DNA from 2 places in the Nocardia citri genome. Region 2 is predicted to be linked to the other one. Evidence: riboswitches for the same ligand, from Rfam matches in the RefSeq annotation. Region 2 holds a riboswitch; the other holds the start of a gene.
The links. A riboswitch is a leader RNA that binds a small molecule or an ion and turns the genes downstream of it on or off. The one in region 2 is predicted to bind thiamine pyrophosphate.
Positions count from the first base shown of each region.

Region 1: linked by a shared signal. The riboswitch ahead of ACW2Q0_RS16675 (purine-cytosine permease family protein) and the one ahead of thiC (phosphomethylpyrimidine synthase ThiC) in region 2 are both predicted to bind thiamine pyrophosphate.

Region 1 covers NZ_JBSUQM010000010.1:84,367-95,942, forward strand. Annotated here, with positions in the region: gene ACW2Q0_RS16660 (DUF1800 domain-containing protein) at 1-316, shown strand, start outside; gene ACW2Q0_RS16665 (DUF1501 domain-containing protein) at 335-1,528, shown strand; gene ACW2Q0_RS16670 (SLOG cluster 4 domain-containing protein) at 1,796-2,275, opposite strand; gene ACW2Q0_RS16675 (purine-cytosine permease family protein) at 2,484-3,854, opposite strand; TPP riboswitch at 3,849-3,965, opposite strand; gene ACW2Q0_RS16680 (hypothetical protein) at 4,149-4,427, shown strand; gene ACW2Q0_RS16685 (DUF72 domain-containing protein) at 4,414-5,187, opposite strand; gene ACW2Q0_RS16690 (glutamate--cysteine ligase 2) at 5,284-6,387, opposite strand; gene ACW2Q0_RS16695 (type 1 glutamine amidotransferase domain-containing protein) at 6,502-7,098, shown strand; gene ACW2Q0_RS16700 (hypothetical protein) at 7,137-7,268, shown strand; gene ACW2Q0_RS16705 (MmyB family transcriptional regulator) at 7,451-8,236, shown strand; gene ACW2Q0_RS16710 (TIGR03619 family F420-dependent LLM class oxidoreductase) at 8,287-9,159, opposite strand; gene ACW2Q0_RS16715 (TetR family transcriptional regulator) at 9,528-9,752, shown strand; gene ACW2Q0_RS16720 (hypothetical protein) at 9,793-10,161, shown strand; gene ACW2Q0_RS16725 (WS/DGAT/MGAT family O-acyltransferase) at 10,278-11,576, opposite strand, start outside.
Region 2 covers NZ_JBSUQM010000006.1:84,680-96,255, forward strand. Annotated here, with positions in the region: gene ACW2Q0_RS11475 (homogentisate 1,2-dioxygenase domain-containing protein) at 1-880, shown strand, start outside; gene thiC (phosphomethylpyrimidine synthase ThiC) at 1,111-2,736, opposite strand; TPP riboswitch at 2,728-2,854, opposite strand; gene ACW2Q0_RS11485 (hypothetical protein) at 2,962-3,156, shown strand; gene ACW2Q0_RS11490 (VOC family protein) at 3,149-3,631, opposite strand; gene ACW2Q0_RS11495 (DUF1772 domain-containing protein) at 3,890-4,366, shown strand; gene ACW2Q0_RS11500 (TetR family transcriptional regulator) at 4,492-5,049, opposite strand; gene ACW2Q0_RS11505 (KasA/KasB family beta-ketoacyl-ACP synthase) at 5,089-6,333, shown strand; gene ACW2Q0_RS11510 (SH3 domain-containing protein) at 7,071-8,633, shown strand; gene thiD (bifunctional hydroxymethylpyrimidine kinase/phosphomethylpyrimidine kinase) at 8,746-9,588, shown strand; gene ACW2Q0_RS11520 (hypothetical protein) at 9,724-9,873, opposite strand; gene ACW2Q0_RS11525 (class I SAM-dependent methyltransferase) at 10,146-10,784, shown strand; gene ACW2Q0_RS11530 (glycosyltransferase) at 10,854-11,576, shown strand, end outside.

The DNA.
Region 1 (11,576 bases), on a different contig from region 2:
GCTGTCGGGTGTGCTACGCAATCTCGGACAGCTGCCGTTCTACCCGCCGTCGGTCGGTGGCTGGTCGCACGGCCAGGCGTGGATGTCGACAGCCGCGGCGCAGATTCGACTCACCGCGGCATCTGAGCTCGTCAAAAAGGCGGATCTGAGCGGGATTTCGTCCGCCGCGCCGGGCGATCGCCTCGATGCGGTCGGCTACCAGCTCGGCATCGGCTCCTGGTCGAACCGCAGCGCCGCCGTGCTCGCGGCGGTTCGAAACGATCCTGCCCGACTCACCGCGATCGCGGTGAACACTCCCGAGTACCTGACCAGCTGACCGGAAAGTCATCGAACCATGACTCGATTCAATCGCAGACAGTTCCTTGTCGGCAGTAGCGTATTGGGTGCGCTCGGGCTGGCCGGTGGCTCCGTGATCACCTGGGAGCAGGTGCACCGGCACGCAGCCACCGCACCCCTGGCGCCGGGCGACGGAATCCTGGTCCTGGTGACGATGTACGGCGGCAACGATGGCGTCAACACCGTGATTCCCTACGCGGACAACGCCTATCACGATGCGCGACCGGAGTTGTCGTATCAGCCGCAGGAGGTCCTGCACCTGGACGGGCAGCTCGGACTCAATCCGGCGATGAAGGGTTTCGCGGACCTGTGGGGCAACCACAATCTCGCGATCGTGCGCGGAGTCGGCTATCCGCATCCGGATCACAGCCATTTCCGCTCGATGGACATCTGGCAGACAGCCGCTCCGGACCGCCCGGTCGATACCGGATGGATCGGGCGCTGGCTGGACGCGACCGGCGACGACCCCATGCGTGCGGTCAATATCGGCCCGGTGCTGCCGCAGTTGGCGATAGGGGATAAGCGCACGGCAGCGGCGCTGGATCCCGCCTCGGCCCCGCTATCGCCGGAACTATCCGCCGCCTTGGCCGCACTCGCTGCCACCGACCCCCGCGACAGTCCCGCCCAGGCGCTTGTTTGTGCAGGCTATGACGCCGAACAGGCTGTGACGCAGACATTTTCCTCGCTCGGCGCGAAACCCGCCAGCGCTGGTGGCAATCCGCTCGCCGCCCAGCTCGCGCTCGTCGGACAGTGCATCAAAGCGGGCGTACCGACCCAGGTGTATTCGGTGAGCCTGGGCGGCTTCGATACCCATGCCGATGAACGCCGCACCCAGCAGCAACTGCTCGGACGGCTCGACGAGGCGGTGTCGGCGTTCTTGACGGATATGGCGGGGCATCCCCGTGGTCGCGACGTAGTTCTCATGGCCTACAGCGAATTCGGCCGCCGCGTCGCCGCCAACGCTTCCCAGGGCACCGACCACGGCACCGCCGGGCCGGTGTTCGTCGCGGGAGCGCGGGTCAAGGGCGGCTTCTACGGCGACGAGCCCAGCCTCACCGACCTCGACAACGGTGATCTGAAAACCACCGTCGACTTCCGTGACATCTACTCGGAATTGCTGCACCGCGTCATCGCGACCGACCCTGGTCCCGCTGTCGGTACCGCTCGGCACGACCTGGGTTTGATCGCCTGAGGGAACATCTTGTCGCTCAGGGCCTCGCGCCGCTGATTACCCTGCGACGTTCAACGTCCCATCGGCGGCGCTCGTGCTGGACATGCTGTGTCGATGGCCACCACACTCCGGCGGATGGCCGTGCCGGCGCGGGCAGCGGTCCGGGCGGTTTCCGGGGGTGGTCTCGTTCAGGACCAACGCCTACTGGCTGCATGTCGTGGATTCCGCCATCGCATCCGGGCGCGCGTGCCCGCGTGCGCTGAGTGGCGCCGAAATAGGTTTCGGGGCTCAGGCGAGGGCGAGCCGAACAGCATCGGCGGGGTTGTTGGCACGTTGCGCTGCGGGGATAAGGTTTCCGCTGGCGTCGCGAAGTTGCCAGCCGCCGAGGGAGATGACGGGAATGGTGCCGCGGTGGCGAGCGAAAGCGAGTTCGGACAGGGTCCCCCAGGAACCGCCGATCACAATTACCGCGTCGGCCGAGTGAATGAGAATAGCGTTTCGCGCCTCACCCATATTGGTGTAGAGAACGGCGGACAGACCGCGACAGGCGGCCGACCGGTCCGTATCAGGCCGCAATCCGATGACAAGACCGCCCGCGCGGGAAGCCCCCGCGGCGACCGCGGCCATGACGCCGGTCCCGCCGCCGCACAAAACGGTGGCACCGGCAGCCGCGAGCAGTCGCCCCACCTCCGCAGCCCATTCGGCCTCGGTGTTCGTGCAATCACGCGGTCCACACACCGCGACCTGCAGGGGTATGTCCCGAGCCATGGAGTCGACGATATCTGCCGAGCGAGATGGCTGGTTCGAGCATCGCATCGCGCCGGGGCGATCTCTACGCGCGTTTAGCGAGCAACGTATCGAGTTGAGCGGCGAATTCCTCGGTGGCGCTTCGGTATCCGACGTGGTCGCCGGCGAATTGGAACCGGTATCGCGCGTGTTGGGGCGTGACGGCCGAACCAGCGCGGTGGTCCGGCGACTACGCGGACTTGCGCAGCGTCGAAAGACGCCCTACACCCCACGCGACCACGACCGCCGCCAGGAACGACAGCAGCGACGCGCTCATCCACGCCTGCTTGGTGAAGTGCAGCTTTTCCTGCACGTCCACCCAGAATTCGGTCCACACTCCGGCGGCGCCCGGGTTGATCAGCTGGTAGACCGAAAGTCCTCCCAGCCAGGCGAAAACCATGCCCCACCGTGATGGCGCGGCCGCCGCGGTATCCCAGTGGTCGCGCACCCGCAGGAAGAAGTCCGCGACGAGTACGCCGAGCAGCGGCACGAAAACCGAACCGATCAGGCCGAGGAAGCCGAAGTAGTTCGCCATATTCAGCCGCAGTGCGAGCAAAGTGATCAGTACGCCGAGACCGATCGAGAGCACCCGGCGGTCGACCCGAGGTGTGAGATTCTGAATCGACACAGCCGTCGAATACACATTCGCGAATGACTGATCGGCCTCACGGAAGACGAAGACGAAGAAGAACACCGCGCCGAGGGTGACCTTGAGGAACGGCGAATAGACCCCGCCGTCGCCGGACGCGAGCGCCAACGCGAACAACCCGAGCACATAGGCGATGATCTGGGTGAACGCATAGGCTGCACTGGCCGCGCCGAATGCCGCGCCAGTGCTGCGGGAGTGCCGGGTATAGTCGGCCGCCACCGGCACCCAGGAGATCGAAACCGCAAGTGCCGCATCGGTGGCGATCCAGAAGAGATTCCAATCCACGCCGAACGGGCCGCCGCCCTTCGGCCCCGGACTGGCGGTGAGATCCGGCAGACCCGCGCGGACGAACTGGACGTAGAACCAGATCAACGCGATCACCACGCCGACGGTCACGAACCGCCGCAGCATCCGCACCGAACCGAGTGGCCAGATCGTCAATACCGTCGTCAGCACACCCGCGGCGACCACATAAACCCAGTGCGGCCCACCGTCGAACAACTCCTCGGCCGCATCGCCGATCACGATGAGTTCGAAGGTGCCCCAACCGATCAGCTGCGCGATGTTGAGCACTGTCGGCAGGTAGCTGAGCTTCGCGCCGAACAGTCCACGCAGCAGCATCATCGCGGGCTTACCGGTCTCGGCACCCGGCACCGCGGCCAGTCCGAGCATGAGTCCGCCGACTATCGTTCCGATGATCATGGCGAGGATGCCTGCGGCGATGGAGATCTGCGCGACACCGTCGGTATTCGGCGCCAGTACGGTGTATGCGCCGGAGAATGCCAGCAGGCTGACCCCGAGGTTCGCCCAGAACGCGCTCTGATCCCAGAACGACAGGACCTTCGGCGCGGGTTGATCCAGGGTCAGCGGTGCTTCGCGCCGCTCGGATGGATCGAGGGTGGGTGCAGACATCCCGGTACCGCTCTCCCTACGCCGGCATTACCCGGACAGGTTCATGCGGTCGGCGAAACGTGGGGTCCGCCCTCTCAGCCCGGCCGTGCCCGAGCTCCCGCGCTGGGGTTGTTCGGGCGAAATGCTACACCCGCGCACCGGCGCGTCGGGCCGCGCTTCGGACATTCCAGACAGGTTCCGCCGAGACCGCCCCGAAAAGCGCGCCCAGCGACCATACTTGTGCGGTACCAACTTGGTTATTGCTCGGTTATCTGCCGCTCATCGCCCGCCTCAACCTGGAATGAGTACGCGCCCATGATGCTGATTACCTTGCACGAGACTGTCCTTGCTCAAATCGGGGATCCGACGCCCGAGGCGCCGCCCAATTCGGAGAAGATCCTGCAGATGGTCCGTTACCTGACTTGGTTTGTCATGCTGTCGGGTGTCTGCGGAATCACTTACGCCGGAGGCAGGTTCGCCTGGGAGAAGTGGAGCGGCGGCACCCTGGACTCGCCGAAGATGCTCGCCGGCGCCATGCTCGGTGGCGTCATCGCGTCCAGCGCCGGCACCATAATGAACGCTATCGTCGGCTGAAATCCGTTGCGGGAGTTCGGCTGACGGTGGCTCCGGCCGCGGCGGCGATGCGCGCGAAGACGATCGCGTCGCGGACCGCCGCACCGCCGGGATCATTGTTGAAATAGACGAACACCTCCGCATGATCCGGCCAGGTGTCGGCCAGCCGTCGCGCCCAACTGGTCAGTGCCGTGCGTCCATAGCGCGGTGCCGGTGTCGCACGTCCGGAATGCAGTCGCAGATAACCCCAATCCGTCGTCCGCCATAGCGGGGCGACCGGGCGGGACCGGACATCGGCCCAACACAGCGCCGCACCGCATTCGGTCAGCACAGCACGAACTTCGGGAACCCACCAGGAATCGTGCCGGGGTTCGACCGCGATCCGGACCTCTTGCGGAAAACAGCGTAGGCAGGCGTCGAGCAGTGCCGGATCCGCCCGCAGAGTCGGCGGAAGTTGCAGGAGCACCGGTCCCAGCTTGTCGCCCAGTGCGCAGGCGTGCGCCATCAACCGCGCGACTGGCTCTTCGGGTTCGCGCAGCCGCTTGATGTGGGTAAGGAATCGGCTTGCCTTGACCGCGAAACAGAAGTCCGGCGGTGTTCGATCCCGCCATGCCGCGAAGGTCTCGACGCTGGGCAGTCGATAGAAGGCATTGTTGCTCTCGACCGTCGAGAAGCCCGCTGCGTAGGTTTCGAGCCACGCGCGCTGCGCAACGTTTCCCGGATACAACACATCGCGCCAGTCCCGGTACTGCCAACCCGACGTGCCGACGAGCAGGGCCATACCACCATGGAACCAGGTTCCTGTCACAGCCGTATCAACTATGCTGCGTAGTAGAATGAACAAGCTCTCGTCGCCGCACAGGCCGTGCTTGTCCGGTCAATAGCACCCTTCGAGGGTCGCGGCGGCGACAACATCGATGACATCGTTGACATCGTTGTGCGCGGACAACGCGGTGCGTTGGCGCCGAGCGCCGTTGCCACGTGCGAGCACCGCATCGACGGTTTCGGCGACGAACTGCTGGTCACCCAGCTGCTCGAGCGCGGGAGTGAGGTGGTCGACCAGCCTGCCGAGCAGGGTGTGGGCCGGAAACGCGCGGCCGCTGAGCGTGTCGAGCCCATCGCCGTCCAACCCGGATCGGGCGGCCTTCCAATACGCGGCCCGCAAAACCTCCGCGGGCACCGGCGGCGGTGGCAGCCCATTCTGCAGCGCGGCGTTCGCCATGACGACAGCGGCGCGAATCAGTGTGGCCAGCAACGCCGTTTCCTCGACCGTCGCCGGTACATCACTGACGCGCACCTCGACAGTCGGATACGAGGCCGAGGGCCGCACATCCCAATACACCATCGCCTTATCGAGAATGCTGCCGCTGGCGAGCATCATCCGCACCATATCGTCGTAATCGGCTTCGGAATCGAAGAACGGTGGCGGTCCGGCACTCGGCCACCGCCGCCACTGAATACTGCGCCAACTGGCGTATCCGGTATCGGTGGCGCGGTAGACCGCGGAATTTGCGGTCAACGCCAACAGTACCGGTAGCCAGGGCCGCAGATAATTCCCCACCCGCACCGCGGTTTCCCGTGACGGCACCCCGACATGGACATGGCAGCCACACAAACCCTGCTCATGGGCGAGCATCCCGAAATTGCGTTCGATGCGCTGATAGCGCGGGGTATCGGTGACCGGAAACGTCTTCGGTACCGCGGGCGGAACAGCCACCGCAAGCAGCCGTGCGCCGTGCTTCTCCGCGCAATTGGCCACACTGCGTCGCAATCGACGCAGGTCATCGAGTAAATCGGGGGTCCGGGTGTGCACGCCGGTATTTATCTCGACCTGACAGCGCGTCAACTCCAACTGCAGATCGATGCCGACATCGGCCGCCGCCGCCGCGACTTCGACATTCCGCGGACTCGGCGCACCTGTGATCGGATCCGCCAGAAGGAACTCCTCTTCCACGCCGACGGTGGGCAGGGCCACGGCCATTACTGGATTTTACTGCGCAAATCGCTGGTCCGGACCGATGCCGGAATCGTTTGAGTCGCCCGCGCGCGGGTAGGTCGACCTTGGTGAAAGATCGGCGAGAAAGGGGTCCCGGTCATGTCCGAGGAATTGCGCGGTGTGCGCGCATTGGTCATCACCGCGAATACCGGCGTCGAACACGACGAGTTGCTGATGCCGTTGGACTGGTTGCGCGAACACGGCGCCGTCGCGGTGCACGCGACCCCCGAACGCGGCGAGGTCCAGACTTTTCGACACGATGTCGACAAGGATGAGGTCGTGCAGCCGGATGCGGCACTCAACGATCTCGAGGTCGACGATTTCGACCTGCTCGTCGTGCCGGGTGGCACGGTGAACGCGGACAAACTGCGTGTCTGCGAGCGCGCCGTGGAAGTCGCACAGCAGTTCGTGCGCGCGGGTAAGCCCGTCGCGGCGATCTGTCACGGTCCCTGGCTGCTCGTGGAGGCCGGCGTCCTCGCGGGCAAGACGTTGACGTCCTACCACTCGCTGCGCACCGATATCGTCAACGCGCAGGGGCGCTGGATCGATCGTGCGGTGGTGCGCTCCGATGAGAACGGCTGGCCGCTGATCACCTCCCGCAGTCCCGGCGATCTCACCGAATTCACCGACGCGATCGCCGCCGAGCTCACCGCGGCTCAGTCGGCCCAGGCCTTCGTCGGCGATGAAATCTTCTGACACCGGCGAGTTCCGCCGACCCGAATCGTCAGGCCGATATGGACACCATCAACCTCGCCGACCGCTACGAGCGGCCGCCCATCGATCGGGACAGCATTCGCAAACGGCTCGACGCGGGCATCGAAGAAGATTCCGGCACCGGCGGCCTCGACCGGAACACCCGTGGCTGACCACCATCAATCCGGACAGCAGCCCGCACGTCACCGCCGTCGGCGCACTGTGGGTGGATAGCGCCTCCGCGTTCACCGCCACGCTCTCGACCGTGGAACCCGCTGGTCGGACCCGCTGGCGGTTCTGAGTCGCACATCGATTACCTGTCAGGTAATCGTGTCGGAGCCGTGCGCTTCGTAGGATCGGCACAGTGAGTACGCAGACAGCCGGTGACCTGCTGCGCCATTGGCGGCTCGAGCGCAGGCTCAGCCAGCTGGAATTGGCTGGGCGCGCCGAAACTTCCGCGCGGCATCTGAGCTTCATCGAAACGGGTCGCGCGAATCCGAGCCGCACCATGGTCGTACATCTGTGCGAGCAGTTGGAGATTCCGTTGCGGGAGCGCAATCGGCTGCTACTCGCGGCCGGATTCGCACCCGCCTACGCCGAACCGTCGCTCGATACACCCGCGATGGATGCGGTGCGCGGTGCGATGCGCCAGATCCTCGCGGGGCACGACCCCTACCCCGCGCTGGCTATCGACCAGAGCTGGAACATGATCGACGCCAATTCCGGTGTGGCACTGCTGTTGACGGGCATCAATCCGAAACTGCTGACCGCACCGGTGAATGCGTTGCGACTGAGCCTGCACCCCGACGGTATGGCGAGCCGCATCGTCAATCTGGCCGAATGGCGTGGCCATATCTTCGAGCGCCTGTCGCGCCAGATCGACGTCACCGGCTCGTCCGAACTACTCGAGCTCCGCGAAGAACTACGCGAATATCCCGGTGGCACAGTCGATCTCACCCTCCCAGAACCCGACCAGGCGATCGTTCCGCTACGCCTGCGCCGTGACGACCACGAACTGTCGTTCATCAGCGTCACCACGGTGTTCGGTACACCGATGAACGTGACCGTCGCCGAACTCGCCATCGAATCGTTCTTCCCGGCCGATGCGGAGACGAAGAGGCGCCTCAATGGTGTGTCGTGATCAGTGGCATCATGGCCCGCACCCCATCTCACCGCAGGCCTGGCAGCGGTTCAGCTCGTCTTCGCGATGACCTTCTCCGCGAACCGGGACAGGTGCGCGATCTTGGTGTCCAGCGATTCGGTATCGGGTTCGGTGGTGTACGGGTAGCGGAAGCCGACGATCACATCGGTGACGCCCTTGTCCTCCAACCGCTTCACACCGTCGACAGTGAACCCGTCGAGCGAGATGACGTGGATCTCGAAATCCTCGCGGGAACCGTATTCGGCGCGCAGGACATCGAGTTTCGCGAGCAGGCGGTCCAATTCGGCCGGATCGCCACCGGCGTGCATCCAGCCGTCGCCACGCTGAGCCGCGCGCCGTAATGCCGGTCCGCTGTGTCCGCCGATGAGGATCGGAATCGACTCGGTCGGCACCGGGCTGATCTTGATGGGCGACAGATCGTAGAACTCGCCGTGGAATTCGAAATAGCCTCCCGCGGTGAGCCCGCGCACGATATCGATGCACTCGTCCATCCGGGCGCCGCGACGTTCGAACGGCACACCCATGATGTCGAAATCATCCGGCCACGGACTGATCCCGACACCGAATCCGAACCGATTCCCGCTCAACGCCGCGACCGAGGCGGCCTGCTTGGCCACCAATACCGGTGGGCGGATGGGCAGCTTCACCACGAAGGGTGTCAGCCGGAGCGTAGTCGTGGCCGCCGCGATGGCCGCTGAGAGCACGAAGGCCTCGATGAACGGCTTGTCCTCCAGGAACTCCCGCTTGCCGTCGGGGGTGTATGGGTAGGTGGCGTCGGATTCCTTCGGATAGGCCACACTGTCGGCGATCGTGATCGAGGTGTACCCGGCTGCCTCCGCGGCCTGCGCCAGCGGCAGATAGAAGCTCGGATCCGTCATCGTTTCGGCATAGGTGAATCGCATCTCGATCGCCCTTCATATTTCGGTCCTGTGCGCGTGTTCGGCTGCCGCCCGCCCGCATATCCCGATGCCACGGTGACCATGTAATTCGCGGGCGCGCCACGCGATTCGCACAACCGCGGCCCGAACTGCATGTCGGGGATGGTGAACCACTTCGTGACGCCGTATCGCTGAGTGAACTCGCGCGCGGTCTCGATATCGCGTACCACCCAGCACAGCTGGTAGATCGGGCCCCGCGCGATGGTCATCGGATCACCTCGAGTCTGCTGCACGAAGGCCGCTCGCGGCACGGCCGAGCATCCGTTCCGTCCGGCCCCAATTAAGCACCTATGCCTAATATCGTCAATACTCGGATTCAGTACAGTGCTGGTATGGCCGCCGAGGATCCGCGTGCCGCACTGCTCGATGCGGGTGAACGACTCATCGCCGAGCGCGGCGTGGATGTCCCGCTGCGCGATATCGCCGCGGCCGCGGGCCAGCGCAACAACTCAGCAGTGCACTACTACTTCGACTCCCGCGCTGGTCTGCTCGAGGCCATCGTCGACCGCCGCATGAACTGGCTCGAAGATCGCCGAATGGGCCTGCTCGCCCGATGAGTCCGACGGCACCGCATATGAGATCCGCGCACTGGTCGCGATGCTCGCCGCTCCCATCCTCGAACTCATCTCCACCGCACAGGTCACCCATTACGGCCGCTTCCTCGAGGTGGTGCGCGCCCACCCGGTAATCGCCGACGCGCGCCGCCTCGCCGGCGCCGACCGCGCCGCCGTCCGCATCATCGCCACCCGCCTGGACGCGGCCCTCCCGCAACTCCCCTCCCGCCGACGCCGCCAGCGACTGGAAACCATGGCGACCATTATGTTCGCCCTGATCGCCGACTACGAACGTGCCCTGGAAGCGGGGGTACGCATCGCGGATCCCGACAGCGATACCGGCGAGATCGTCGACATGATCGTCGCCATGCTGACCGTTCCGGTGCGCGAGGCGACTTCGGGTGGTGGGTAGGGATGTTCGTTTCTGTAGGTCAAGGGGTAGCCGTTCGATACCGCCCCTGGCCTGACGCCGTCTCCCCCAAACCGTGGGAACATCAACGGGCTCGGGGGCAGGGTCCACGTGAGTGGTTATTGCGTGAGTTCGGCGAGCGCGTCTTGTAAGTATGTGGCGATGTTCCAGACGTCGGGGATGGTGTCGGTATCGGCGAGGATGCCGAAGTCGAGGTGGCCGTTGTAGGACATGACGGTGATGTTGAGTGGGCCTGATAGGTCGGTGAGTACAGAGATGGGATAGCAGCCGGCTACCTGGACTCCTGCGGTGTACAAGGGTATCTGCGGACCGGGGACATTGGAGACGATCATGTTGGCCAGTGGGAGTGCGGGGGCGGCGACGCGCAGCAGTAGGCGGGTGGCCAGTCCGTGCAGGATCTGGGGGAGTGCCGCGGTGGCATAGTGCAGCAGGGCCGGTGGGGTGGTGTGGAAGCGGTCTTTGGCGGCGAGCATTGCGGCGTGGGTGAGTTTCATGCGGTGCTGTGGGTCGGTTTCGCCGATGGGTAGTTCGGACAGCATGATGGAGAACTGGTTGCCCGCGGTGCCGAGTTGCTCGGGGGTGCGCACCGATACCGGGATCGCGGCCACGGCCGGCTCGTCGGCCAGTGCGTCGTGGTCCTGTAGCCAACGGCGGAGTGCGCTGGTGCACAATGTCATCACCACGTCGTTGACGGTGCCGCCGAAGCTGTTCTTGACCTGTTTGACGGTGTCGAGCGATAGCGAGACGAAGGCGAAGGACCGGCCGGTGCCATTGGGGCCGTTGCCCGGCAGCGTGGGGTTGGCTTTGGGCAGGTCGGTGAGTGCGTTCGGCAGCATCGGTCCCAGGCGTAGCGGCAGGCGTACTCGTTCGGCTTGGCGGGCCATGGTGTGTGCGATGCCGCGGCCGAGTATTTCGGCGGGGTTGGGTGTTCGTGCCAGTCGGAGGCCGTCGGGGGGTAGCGGCACGGGCCGGGATTCGGGCGCGATGTCGAACACCGCGGCCATGACTTCGGCTCCGGACACACCATCGATGAGTGCGTGGTGCACTTTGGTGTAGATGGCTTGGCGGCCTTCGGCCAGCCCCGAGATGAGGTGGCATTCCCACAGTGGTCGAGTTCGGTCGAGTGGTTGGGCGTGCAGGCGGGCGGCGAGTTCGGCGAGCGCCTCGTCGGTGGAACCTTCGGGCAGGCGTGTATCGCGCACGTGATATCCGAGGTCGATGGTGTCGCTGTCTTCCCAGTAGGGGAGGTCGAGACCCAATGGGACGGTGTGTAATCGCCACCTCAGGGGTGCGATCAGATGTAGTCGGCTCGCGATCAAGCGGCGCAGGACCGTGACGTCCAGCGCGCCGCCACTGGTGGGTGGCTCCAGCAGTGTGACCGATCCGACGTGGAGCAG
Region 2 (11,576 bases):
GCTGGTGTACGTGGAATCCGGTGCGGCCGAGGTCGAAACAGTCTTCGGCACCATCCCGGCCCGGCAGGGCGACCAGGTGCTGATCCCGCGCGCGACCACGCACCGCTGGCTGCCGAGCGGCCCGCAACCGCTGCGCGCCTATGTCATCGAAGCATCCAGCCACATCGCCGCGCCGAAGCGCTATCTCTCGAAATTCGGTCAGCTGCTGGAACATTCGCCGTACTGCGAGCGCGATCTGCACGGGCCGGGAGAGCCGTTGATCGCCACCGGAACCGATATCGAGGTGCTGGTGAAGCATCGACCGGGGGGTCGGGTGCTCGGCACGCGGATGATCTACGCGACGCATCCGTTCGATGTGGTCGGCTGGGACGGCTGTCTGTATCCGCTCACCTTCAACATCGCCGATTTCGAACCGCTCACGGGCCGGGTGCACCAACCGCCGCCCGCTCATCAGGCATTCGAGGGGATCAACTTCGTGGTGTGCAATTTCGTACCGCGCAAGGTCGACTACCACCCGCTATCGATTCCGGTGCCGTACTACCACTCCAATGTCGACAGCGACGAGATCATGTTCTACTGCGGCGGAAATTATGAAGCGCGTCGGGGTTCCGGTATCGGACAGGGTTCGGTGTCGGTACATCCCGGCGGTTATGCGCACGGACCGCAGCCGGGCGCGTATGAGCGCAGTATCGGCATCGATTACTTCGACGAACTCGCGGTCATGGTCGATACCTTCCGACCGCTCGAACTCGGCGAAGGCGCGCTGGCCTGCGAGGATCCGGGATATGCGTGGACCTGGTCCGGCCGCGGACCACAGTCCGACGGGCATCGGCAGCCGGACCGGCGCCCGCACGCGAACCAGCGCCGAGGGCCCGCGTGAAGACCCGAGGTTCCCGACAACACTCTGTTCGGTCCGGACAATCTCCCCTATGGCCGAATTGTCTCGGCGGCCTCGGTTTCCCGATCGGCCCGCGCCGACGCTGATCAGGCAACTGCTCGGCATGAAATTTTTCCGAATCCGCTCCTGAGCGGCGGATTCTTCGTGTACCTTGCTGCTAGAAGCCCCGGACCACCCCTTGGTCCGGGGCTATCGCCATTTCTGCGGGCTAGCTACGACACGACCGGCAAATACACCTGCGCACCGTGGTCGGCGAACTCCGCGGACTTCTCCGCCATCCCGGCTTCGATCGCCTCGGTCTCCGAAAGCCCTTGGCGCGCCGCGTATTCCCGCACGTCGGCGGAGATGCGCATGGAGCAGAACTTCGGACCGCACATGGAGCAGAAGTGAGCGGTTTTGGCGGGCTCGGCGGGCAGGGTTTCGTCGTGGTACTCGCGGGCGGTGTCCGGATCGAGGGAGAGGGCGAACTGATCGCGCCAGCGGAATTCGAACCGCGCCTTGGACAGTTCGTTATCGCGGTCCTGAGCGTGCGGATGCCCCTTGGCGAGGTCGGCGGCGTGCGCGGCGATCTTATAGGTGATCACACCGACCTTGACGTCGTCACGGTTCGGCAGACCCAGATGCTCCTTGGGGGTGACGTAGCAGAGCATGGCGGTGCCCGCCTGGGCGATGATAGCCGCACCGATGGCCGAGGTGATGTGGTCGTAAGCAGGGGCGATATCGGTGGCGAGCGGGCCGAGGGTGTAGAACGGCGCCTGCTCGCACAGCTCCTCTTCCAGCCGCACGTTCTCGACGATCTTGTGCATCGGCACGTGGCCCGGGCCCTCGATCATGACCTGCACGCCATGCGATTTCGCGATCTTGGTCAGCTCACCGAGGGTGCGCAGCTCGGCGAACTGGGCCTCGTCATTGGCGTCGGCGATGGAGCCGGGACGCAGGCCGTCGCCGAGGGAGAAGGTCACATCGTATTTCGCGAGGATCTCGCAGAGTTCGGCGAAGTTGGTGTACAGGAACGACTCCTGATGATGCGCCAGACACCATGCGGCCATGATGGATCCGCCGCGCGAGACGATGCCGGTGACCCGCTTGGCGGTCAGCGGCACGTAGCGCAGCAGCACACCGGCGTGCACCGTCATATAGTCCACGCCCTGCTCGCACTGCTCGATTACGGTGTCACGGTAGATCTCCCAGGTGAGCGCGGTGGGATCGCCGTTCACCTTCTCCAGTGCCTGATAGATCGGCACGGTACCGACCGGGACGGGCGAATTGCGCAGGATCCATTCGCGCGTCTCGTGAATGTTCTTACCGGTGGACAGATCCATGATGGTGTCCGCGCCCCAGCGGGTGGCCCACACCATCTTCTCCACCTCCTCCGCGATCGAGGAGGACACGGCCGAATTGCCGATATTGGCATTGATCTTGACCAGGAACTTCTTGCCGATAATGGTCGGCTCCAGCTCCGGATGCTTGTGGTTGGCCGGGATGACCGCGCGACCCGCGGCGACCTCGTCACGCACCAGCTCCGGCGAAACGCCCTCGCGGGCGGCGATGAAGCGCATCTCGGGAGTGATGATGCCCTGCCGTGCCCAGACCAGCTGGGTCCGCGGACCGTCGACGTCGGGCTTCGCCCAGCCGTCGCGCAACTTCGGTAGACCGGCCTCCAGATCGATGGTCGCGCTGTCATCGGTGTACGGACCAGAGGTGTCGTAGACGTCGAAGTGCTCACCGTTGGTCAGATTGATCCGACGCACCGGAATGCGCAGGTCATCGACGTCTTGGTAATGCTTGACGCTGCCTTCGATCGGACCGGTGGTCACCGAGTCGACAGGTGTGCCCATGAATATCCTCCCTACGCCGGCATTACCCGGTCAGGTTCATACGGTCGACGGCCCTGAGCGCCCGAATCGGGCTAGCCGTCCTCTCAGCCCGCTGGTGCGAGCCCCCGTTGGTGTGTGAATTTTTCCGCCCGACGATACCTTTCCACATCCATGCCCCGCCCGCCGATCGGCGGAACGTACCGCGAAGCGCCCGACGCCCGACCACACGCCGGTACATTCCTCAGGGTGAAATTCACCCTGGAGGTAGATCTGGATGTCCTGCCCGACGGCATGCCGGTGCCGGCCGATCTCGCCGACGAGCTCGGCCGCATCCTGCGCTATTGGGGCGGCAATATGAAGCACTACCAGATCACCGAGGGTGACGGCTCCGCCATCTACAACTCCGGCTACCGCGAGGTCGGCTCCTGGCAGATCAGCTGATCTTGCCTTCGTAGGCGTCCCGCATGCCCTGCAGGTCGATCTTCTGCATGCCGAGCATCGCCTGCGTGGCGCGATTCGCGGCAGCGCGATCGGTACCGGTCAGCAGGGCCTCGGCCTCGACCGGCCAGATCTGCCAGGGAATGCCGTATTTATCGTTGAGCCAACCGCATTCGATCGGCTGACCGCCGTCGGCGAGCAGCGCCGTCCAGAGTCGGTCGACCTCTTCCTGACTGTCGCAATTGACCAGCAGCGACATGGCGTGGGTGTAGTGGTAGTCACCGCCGCCGTTGATGGCGGTGAACTTCTGGCCGTTGAGTTCGAAATCGACGAGCATGGTGAGCCCGGCTTCGCGTGGCCCCGCCTCGGAGTAGGGCACGACATTGGTGATCTTCGAATCCTCGAACAGCGAACAGTAGAACTCCGCGGCCTCCTCGGCCTGGGTGTCGTACCAGAGGTTCGTGACGATCTTCTGCATGGTGGTCCTCCCGATCGGTGTGCCTGTAGTAGTGCCGACGGTGCTGGCGGACGGAATTCATCGCCCATCAGTAGGACTGGAGCTCGATCAGCGTACCTGCCGGATCGCGCAGATGGGCTGAGCGCAGGTTCGGGCCCGATGCATGGGGTGGTCGTCGGTGCCACGTCGTAGGGGACGGTCACACCGAGACCCGTTGACTAAGCTTTCTAGCGTTGCTAGATTCTCTAACAACGCTACTGTCAACGAACGAGGAAGCTCATGACCACCACCCTCATCCAGGTCGTCGCCGTCGTCTCAGTCCTCGCGAACGCCGTCGTCTACGGCACCGATGCCTGCTTCGCGCTGATCACACGGTCGGTGTACGACAAGCTGGACGACCGGACCGTGACCATCTCGGCGGGCTGGGGTCACTACTACGGTGATCGCCGGATGCCGATCGTCGGCATCGGCGGTGTGGTAACCGCCATTGCGGCAACGGCTCTCGCGGCCCTCGGCGGTCACGCGGCCGCGGCGATCGCGGCGGGTATCGCCGCACTGGCGCTGGTGACCTGGCTCGGCATCTATGTTCGGGTCGCGAAGCCGGTGAACACCCAGCAGACCGCCGCCGCGCAGTCCGGCGTCATTCCGGCGAATGCCCGTGCACTGCAGGACAAGTGGAACAGCGTCATCAACGGCCGGGTGGCTTTGCAGTTCATCGCCGTCGCCGCCCTGTGCGCCACCATCGCGCTTGCCTGACGCACCTCATCGAGGACTCTGTGTCGGCGCACTCCACATGTGCGGCCGACACAGGGTCGTTCGTTGCGCCTGGGGGTTCATCGACACGGGTCTACCACAACAGCGGCTACCTCGAAATATCGCGCCTAACGGATGGTTTGGTCGATCAACTTACGCGCAGCCCGATCGGTGCGCTCCACATCACCGGTGATCAGCCGATCCTGAATAATGCCGCGCAGCCCCGAAACCAACAGCGTGGCAACAGCTTCCGGGTCATCAATGGATTCGATTCGACGCAGCGCATCGGTCAGCGTCCCGATGAAGATCGCGATCGCGGTATTCGCGTATTCGCCGTAGGGACTGCCCGGCACGCACGCGGCCCCCAGCACCTGTAGCAGCACCCGCACACTCGTCGTGGCCTCCCCCGCGATATTCACCGCACAGAATTCGCCGAGCCGGGCCCGCAGCGACGCCGCATCGGAGACCCCGGCGAATACCGCGGCAATATCCGGACGCTGCGTGGTCAGCGCCTGTACCAGCAGTTCTTCCTTGGTGTTGAAGTAGTGGATCAGCATGCGCGAACTGGTACCGAGTTCCGCGGCGAGCGGGCGCAGCGACAAATCGCCGAGACCGTGGGCGGCGATGTATTCGACGACACCGGCCAGCAGGTCGGCGCGTTTCGCGTGGTCGAGTGGGCGAGCCATGGATTGACTGTAGCGATTGGTACAGGTATCTATAACACCGTGACTGTAACAATCGCTTCAGAAACACGCCCGGCCGTCGTGGTCACCGCGGTCGCCGCGACCACATCGATCGCCGATGACATCGACGCGACCTGGTCCGGACTGCTTGCCGGGCGCAGTGGTATCGGCCTGCTCGCCGACGATTTTGTGGCCGAATACGACCTGCCGGTCCGCATCGGCGGCAAGTTGAAGTCCCGGCCGGGCGACCAGCTCACCCGCGTCGAACAGCGCCGTCACTCCTATGTCGAGCAAATGGCCCTGGTGCTCGGTCACCAGGTCTGGCGCAATGCGGGCGCACCCGAGGTCGAGGGTGAGCGGCTCGCGGTCGTCATCGGCACCGGACTCGGCGGCGGCGACGCCCTCATCACTGCGGTCGATTCGATGCGCGACGGCGGCTACCGGAAGGTTTCGCCGATGTCGGTGCCGATGGTCATGCCGAACGGTCCGGCCGCGACGGTTGGACTCGAAATCGGCGCCAAGGCAGGGGTTTTCGCGCCGGTCTCGGCCTGTTCCTCTGGTTCGGAGGCGATCGCGCACGCCTGGCGGCTGATCTCCACCGGCGAGGCGGATGTCGTGGTGGCCGGTGGCGTCGAGGGGCATATCGATGCGGTACCGATCGCGAGTTTCGCCATGATGCGGGCGATGAGTACTCGCAATGACGAACCGGAGCGGGCATCGCGGCCGTTCGATCGCGACCGCGACGGGTTCGTCTTCGGCGAGGCGGGAGCACTGCTGGTGCTGGAGTCCGAACGGCACGCGCGGGCGCGCGGCGCTCGGATTCACGGTCGCGTGCTCGGCGCGGGAATCACCTCCGACGCCTATCACATCGTCGCCTCGGAGCCGGAGGGCATCGGTGCCGCACGCGCCATGCGCAAGGCGATATCTACTTCCGGACTGCAGGTTTCGGATATTCAGCACGTCAATGCGCACGCCACTTCGACATCGATCGGAGATGCGTCGGAGGCCAATGCCATCACCGCGGTTACTCCGGAGGCATCGGTCTACGCCCCCAAATCCGCACTGGGCCATTCGATCGGCGCGGTCGGCGCGCTCGAATCCATCCTCACCATGCTGACGCTGCGCGACCAAATCGTCCCGCCCACTTTGAATCTCGACAATCGCGACCTGGAGATCGACCTCGATGTCGTGGCCGGTGCACCCCGCGAGCAGCACATCGATTTCGCTCTCAATAATTCCTTCGGTTTCGGCGGCCACAATGTCGCCCTCGCGTTCGGACGGGTATAGCGCTGGCAGCCGATCGCCGCGAAGTAGCGTCGTAGCAGAATCGTTAACTGGACGAACACCCCAGCGGGTCGGGACAACGCCGTGACCGGCGCCTTCTACATTCCAGATCCGGCGAATCCGAATCGGTTCGTCTCGACCGAACTGACTCGTGGACAGCCGGCCGACCAATGGGTTTGCCTGGACGCTGCCACTTACCCGCAACCGCATGGCATCGGCCTTGCGGTTGCGGGTACGCGCTCTTCGATGAAAAGGGCCCGCTCGGCCGCAGCACCCAAACGCTGTTCCTGGGGCGGCGCTAGTTCGGCTTCGACCTGCCCGGTCGAGAATCGCGGCCCAGCCCGGACACCTCGTGCGCGCCGGATCGGGTTACGCGGCAGACCGGATCAAAGCTGCGAGCGCGGTCCGAACTTCGCGGGTCGAGACCCCCGGGTCGACCTGTTGCTGAGCAATCGCCGCATGTGAAACCATACATGTGATTCGGTCGACCCGAGAACTCCGATGACTGGACACCCCGAAGCACACCGCGCACCGCGGACACCGGGCCCGGCGGTCGATACCACTCGCGCAATGGTTCGCGGTCCGGGTCCTGCTGGATTTTGTGCCCTGCTCGCCCTGTTCATGGTCGCGCCACCGCTGCTCCGGCGCGACCGGGCGTTGCGGCTACCGACGAATGTGCGCGACTGCCCGCACCTGGGCTTGCCCCGCCGCCGCATCCTGCGCATCCAGGACGGCGCGGTATGGATGCCCACCGAGCCGCTTTCGAGCAGCGGCCCGAGCGCGGGAAGGAGTCGACGATGTTGATGTGCTTCCGACTGGACCCGGACCAGCTCGCCGCGGCCTTGTCCATCGCTGGGCTGGAGCCCGGACCGCGGTCCACGCTGCCGTTGATCACCCCGCCGCCCGACCCAGCGGCCGCGCTGCGGGACACCGGACTGCTCGAAGCCGACGACCGACTCACCAGACCGGCGACGGGAGCACTGCGGATCGCCGCCGATCCAGCCCACACCACCGCCATCACCGCCAACCACGCCGGGCAGGACAAGTGGACCGCGGCGCTGGTGCTGCGCGGGGACGAAGACGACACCTTCGTCATGCAGGCCGGGACCGGCGACGACGGTTTCGATTTCACCGTTGTGCCAACCCTGACCCAGGCCGCCATGCTGGTCGACCATCTGCTCGATCTCACCTCCTACGGCCCCGGATTCGCATCGCTCCCGATCGACCTCGATCTCATCGCATTCGCCGCACTGCTCGCCGCCGCGGACGCGGCACAAGAGGCCCGCCTGGCCGGGGTCCTGCATCGAAACCTCGCGCCCGGACCGCTCGAGCTGCGTGCGCTCGAGCTGGAGGAGCAACTCGCCAAGGGGCTGGCCGCCGGCGACACCCGTTGGGCTTTGTCCGCCGCCCAGGGCGCCACCCCGGTATCACTCGCGGCGGCGGCCGGCCGGATGACGGAGGGACTGGCGCGGCTGGCGTCGCTGGGCCTTGTGCGACTGGAGGCGCTCGGTAGCTACCGATTCACCGATGCCGGGACCGCGGTGGCGCGGTCGTTCGGTCAGCTGCTGACGACCGGGAGCATTGCCGTAATGGCCGGTGCGGCAACGAAACAGGACGCACTCGCCTATTTCACGGTGTTCCGTTCGACATTCTCGACCCGGTTCGCATGCTGGCGCGAGCTGGCGGCACGCAACCCACGTACCGAATTATTCGAGACCACAACCGAAGTCGCGCTCCGTCTGGTGCGCGATGTGCTGGATCCGGCTGTGGTCGAGCCGTTCACCGGTGACATACCGGCATTGGACGAAGCGGCCGCACCCACGCAAGTCGTGCCGCGGGTCGAGCGCGGCGGCGCACCGACATTTCAGCCGACCCACCAGGTGCCCGCGAACGGGATGCCCGCCTGGGCCACGCCCGATTCGACCTGGCCGCCCGTCGCCCGCATCGACGCACGCGTCGAACTCCAGATCCTCGAGCGCTGCGGCGACTGGGCGCATATCGTCTGCAACAACGGCTGGACCGCATGGGTCGACGGCCGCGCCATCGAACCCCTCGCCGCCCTCTGGTACCCGACCCATCTGGCTCCCGAGGGCGGATTGGACGCATGGGCCGCGCCCGATCCGAACCTCGGCCCCATCACCAGCATCGATCCCGGCGTAGAACTCCAGATCCTCGGCCGCGCCGGGGACTGGGCGCATATCGCCTGCAACAACGGCTGGACGGCATGGGTCGACGGCCGCGCGATCCAGCCCCTCGCACGGCGCGGCCCACCCTGGATACCCACCGGCAACACGCGCGCCTGATGCCTCGGTCACGAGATCCCGGCGTCAGGGAACGTGTCGAAATCTGCTGGACGGCCCAGCCATTGCTGTCCGGACCCGCTCGGACACGTCGACGCTGAGTATGGTCTGGGTTGTGAAATTCCTGCCGCTTGTGCCCGACGGGCAGACCCCGGTTCGTGTCCTCACTATCGCCGGGACCGACTCCGGCGGCGGTGCCGGAATTCAGGCCGACTCGCGGACCATGGCGCTGTGCGGGGTGCATGCGTGTGTGGCGGTAACCGCGGTGACGGTGCAGAACACGGTCGGGGTGAGCGGGTTCCATGAGATTCCGCCGCAGGTCGTGGCCGATCAGGTGCGCGCGGTGGTCGGGGATATCGGGGTCGGGGCGGCCAAGACCGGGATGTTGGCCTCGACCGCGATCATCGAGTCGGTCGCGGCGGTGTGTCAGGAGGTGGGGATCGGTGGGGATCGGACGCCGCTGGTGGTCGATCCGGTAGCGGCATCCATGCACGGTGATCCGCTACTGCACGAGGAGGCGCTGGATGCGGTGCGGCACACGCTGATTCCGCTGGCCACGGTGGTGACACCGAATCTCGACGAGGTGCGGCTGATCACCGGTATCGAGGTCATCGATGATGCCTCGGCGCGGCAGGCGGCGCAGGCGCTGCACAAGCTGGGGGCGCGGTGGGCGATCGTCAAGGGCGGGCACCTGCGCTCCTGCGAGGTCAGCACCGATCTGCTTTTCGACGGCGATCGCTTCCTCGAGTTCACCGCGCCGCGGATCAGCACCGGCAATGACCACGGCGGGGGTGACACCTTGGCCGCAGCCATCGCGTGCGCGCTCGCCAATGGTTACTCGGTGCCCGATGCGGTCGAGTTCGCCAAGGATTGGACGTATCGCTGTCTGACCGCTTCGTATGACCTCGGCGCAGGTCACGGGCCTGTTTCACCGCTCTGGCGGCTCTCGCATACCTGATCGCCGCAGCGTTGGGAGCGCGCCGGTCGAGGATCCGAAGCCCGAGCGGCGGCAGTTGCGGCTACCGGGCTCGGCAGGCGATTCGGCCCGACTCGGCGAGCGACTCGATCGGCCCGGCGAGCGACTCGGCCCTGCTCAGCGGTCGGGCTCGGCGGGACGGTCCGGGCGCCGAAACTTGTCGGTGGGCGGGTACATACTCGAGGCATCGCAGACACCGTCGGCCTCGACGATGCGGTTGACGAGAACAATGTGGTTCGAAGTGGCTGCGGCCAGCCGACCGCTCATGGCGCGCCCGTGGTCGGCACCACCGGTGGGACAAGGTAAGGCGATCAATCGCCGGAGAACGCGGGGTGCAATGGTAGGTCCGCATCCGTTCAACCGAGCAGTGGCATCGGCCACTGCGGGGATGATCTCGCCCAGGTAGGCGACGGACTTCTCGATCGACATGCGGGTTGTTGCCGAACCGGCAAGAAAGTTGGCGTTGTCGCGGACCCCGCGTACATCATGCGAACAGGTTCGATGGACCGAGACACCCGATTTCGATGGGAGAGCGACGCATGACCGAGGGCACCGCAACCGGCAATACCCAGGAGTTCTGGGAAGAGTTCTATCAGGATCGAGATCAGATCTGGACCGGGAATCCCAATCCACTGCTGGTGCGTGAGGCCGCGCAGCTCGAATCGGGGAGCGCATTGGACCTCGGGTGCGGTGAGGGTGCGGATGCTGTTTGGCTCGCTCAGCGGGGCTGGCGGGTCACCGCGGTCGATGTGTCCGTGACCGCGCTGCGGCGGGCCGCGGCGCATGCCGACGAGGCGGGTGTCGGGGAGCGCATCACATTCGCGGAACACGATCTGGCGCAATCATTTCCGGAAGGGTCCTTCGACTTGGTCTCGGCGCAGTTCTTTCATTCGCCGGTGGCGCAGGAGCACGAGCGGACGAAGGTGCTGCGGCGGGCCGCGGAGGCGGTGCGGGTCGGCGGAGTTCTGTTGATCGCGGGGCATGCGGGGTGGCCATCAGGTGTCGAACATCGCCACGATGTGCACTTTCCGACCATGGATGAGGTACTCGACGACCTGGCACTCGGGGTGGACTGGGACGTCGAGACCAAGGAGTCGGTCGAGCGGGAAGTCACGTGGCCGCAGGGACAGGTGGGGCTGCGTACCGATACCGTTTTGCGGATTCGCCGGGTGCGGTAGGCACGGTCCCCAGGAACCTCACAGGTAGGGCCCAGCCAGAGTCCAGCGCGGTTCGCGAGGGTAGTCACCATGACCGAATCGACGACCGCCGCGCACCGGGCGGAAATGACCGAAAAGGTGATCACGCCCGTGCTGGACGTCGTGATCCCCGTCTACAACGAAGAGGCCGACCTGGGCGTCTGCGTGCGGCGGCTGCACGCGTACCTGCGCGACGGGTTCCCGTTCCCGGCCCGCATCACCGTCGCCGACAATGCGAGCACCGATGACACCATGCAGGTCGCACGGCTGCTCGCGGACGAACTCGACGACGTGCGGGTGGTACACCTCGACGCCAAGGGCCGCGGCCGCGCACTGCGCGCGGTATGGGAGCACTCCGACGCCCAGGTCGTCGCCTACATGGATGTGGATCTGTCCACCGACCTGAACGCACTGCTGCCGTTGGTCGCGCCGCTGATCTCCGGCCACTCCGATCTGGCCATCGGCACCCGACTCGACGCGGCATCGCGGGTGGTGCGTGGACCGAAGCGCGAAATCATCTCGCGCTGCTACAACTTGATCCTGAAAGCCTCACTGCAGGCCCGTTTTTCGGATGCGCAGTGCGGTTTCAAGGCAATGCGCACCGATGTGGCGCGGCGACTGCTGCCACTGGTGCAGGACGGCGAATGGTTCTTCGACACCGAACTCCTGGTGCTCGCCGAGCGGGCCGGGTTGCGCATCCACGAGGTGCCGGTCGACTGGATCGACGATCCGGACAGCCGCGTCGACATCATCGATACCGCGCGCAAGGACCTG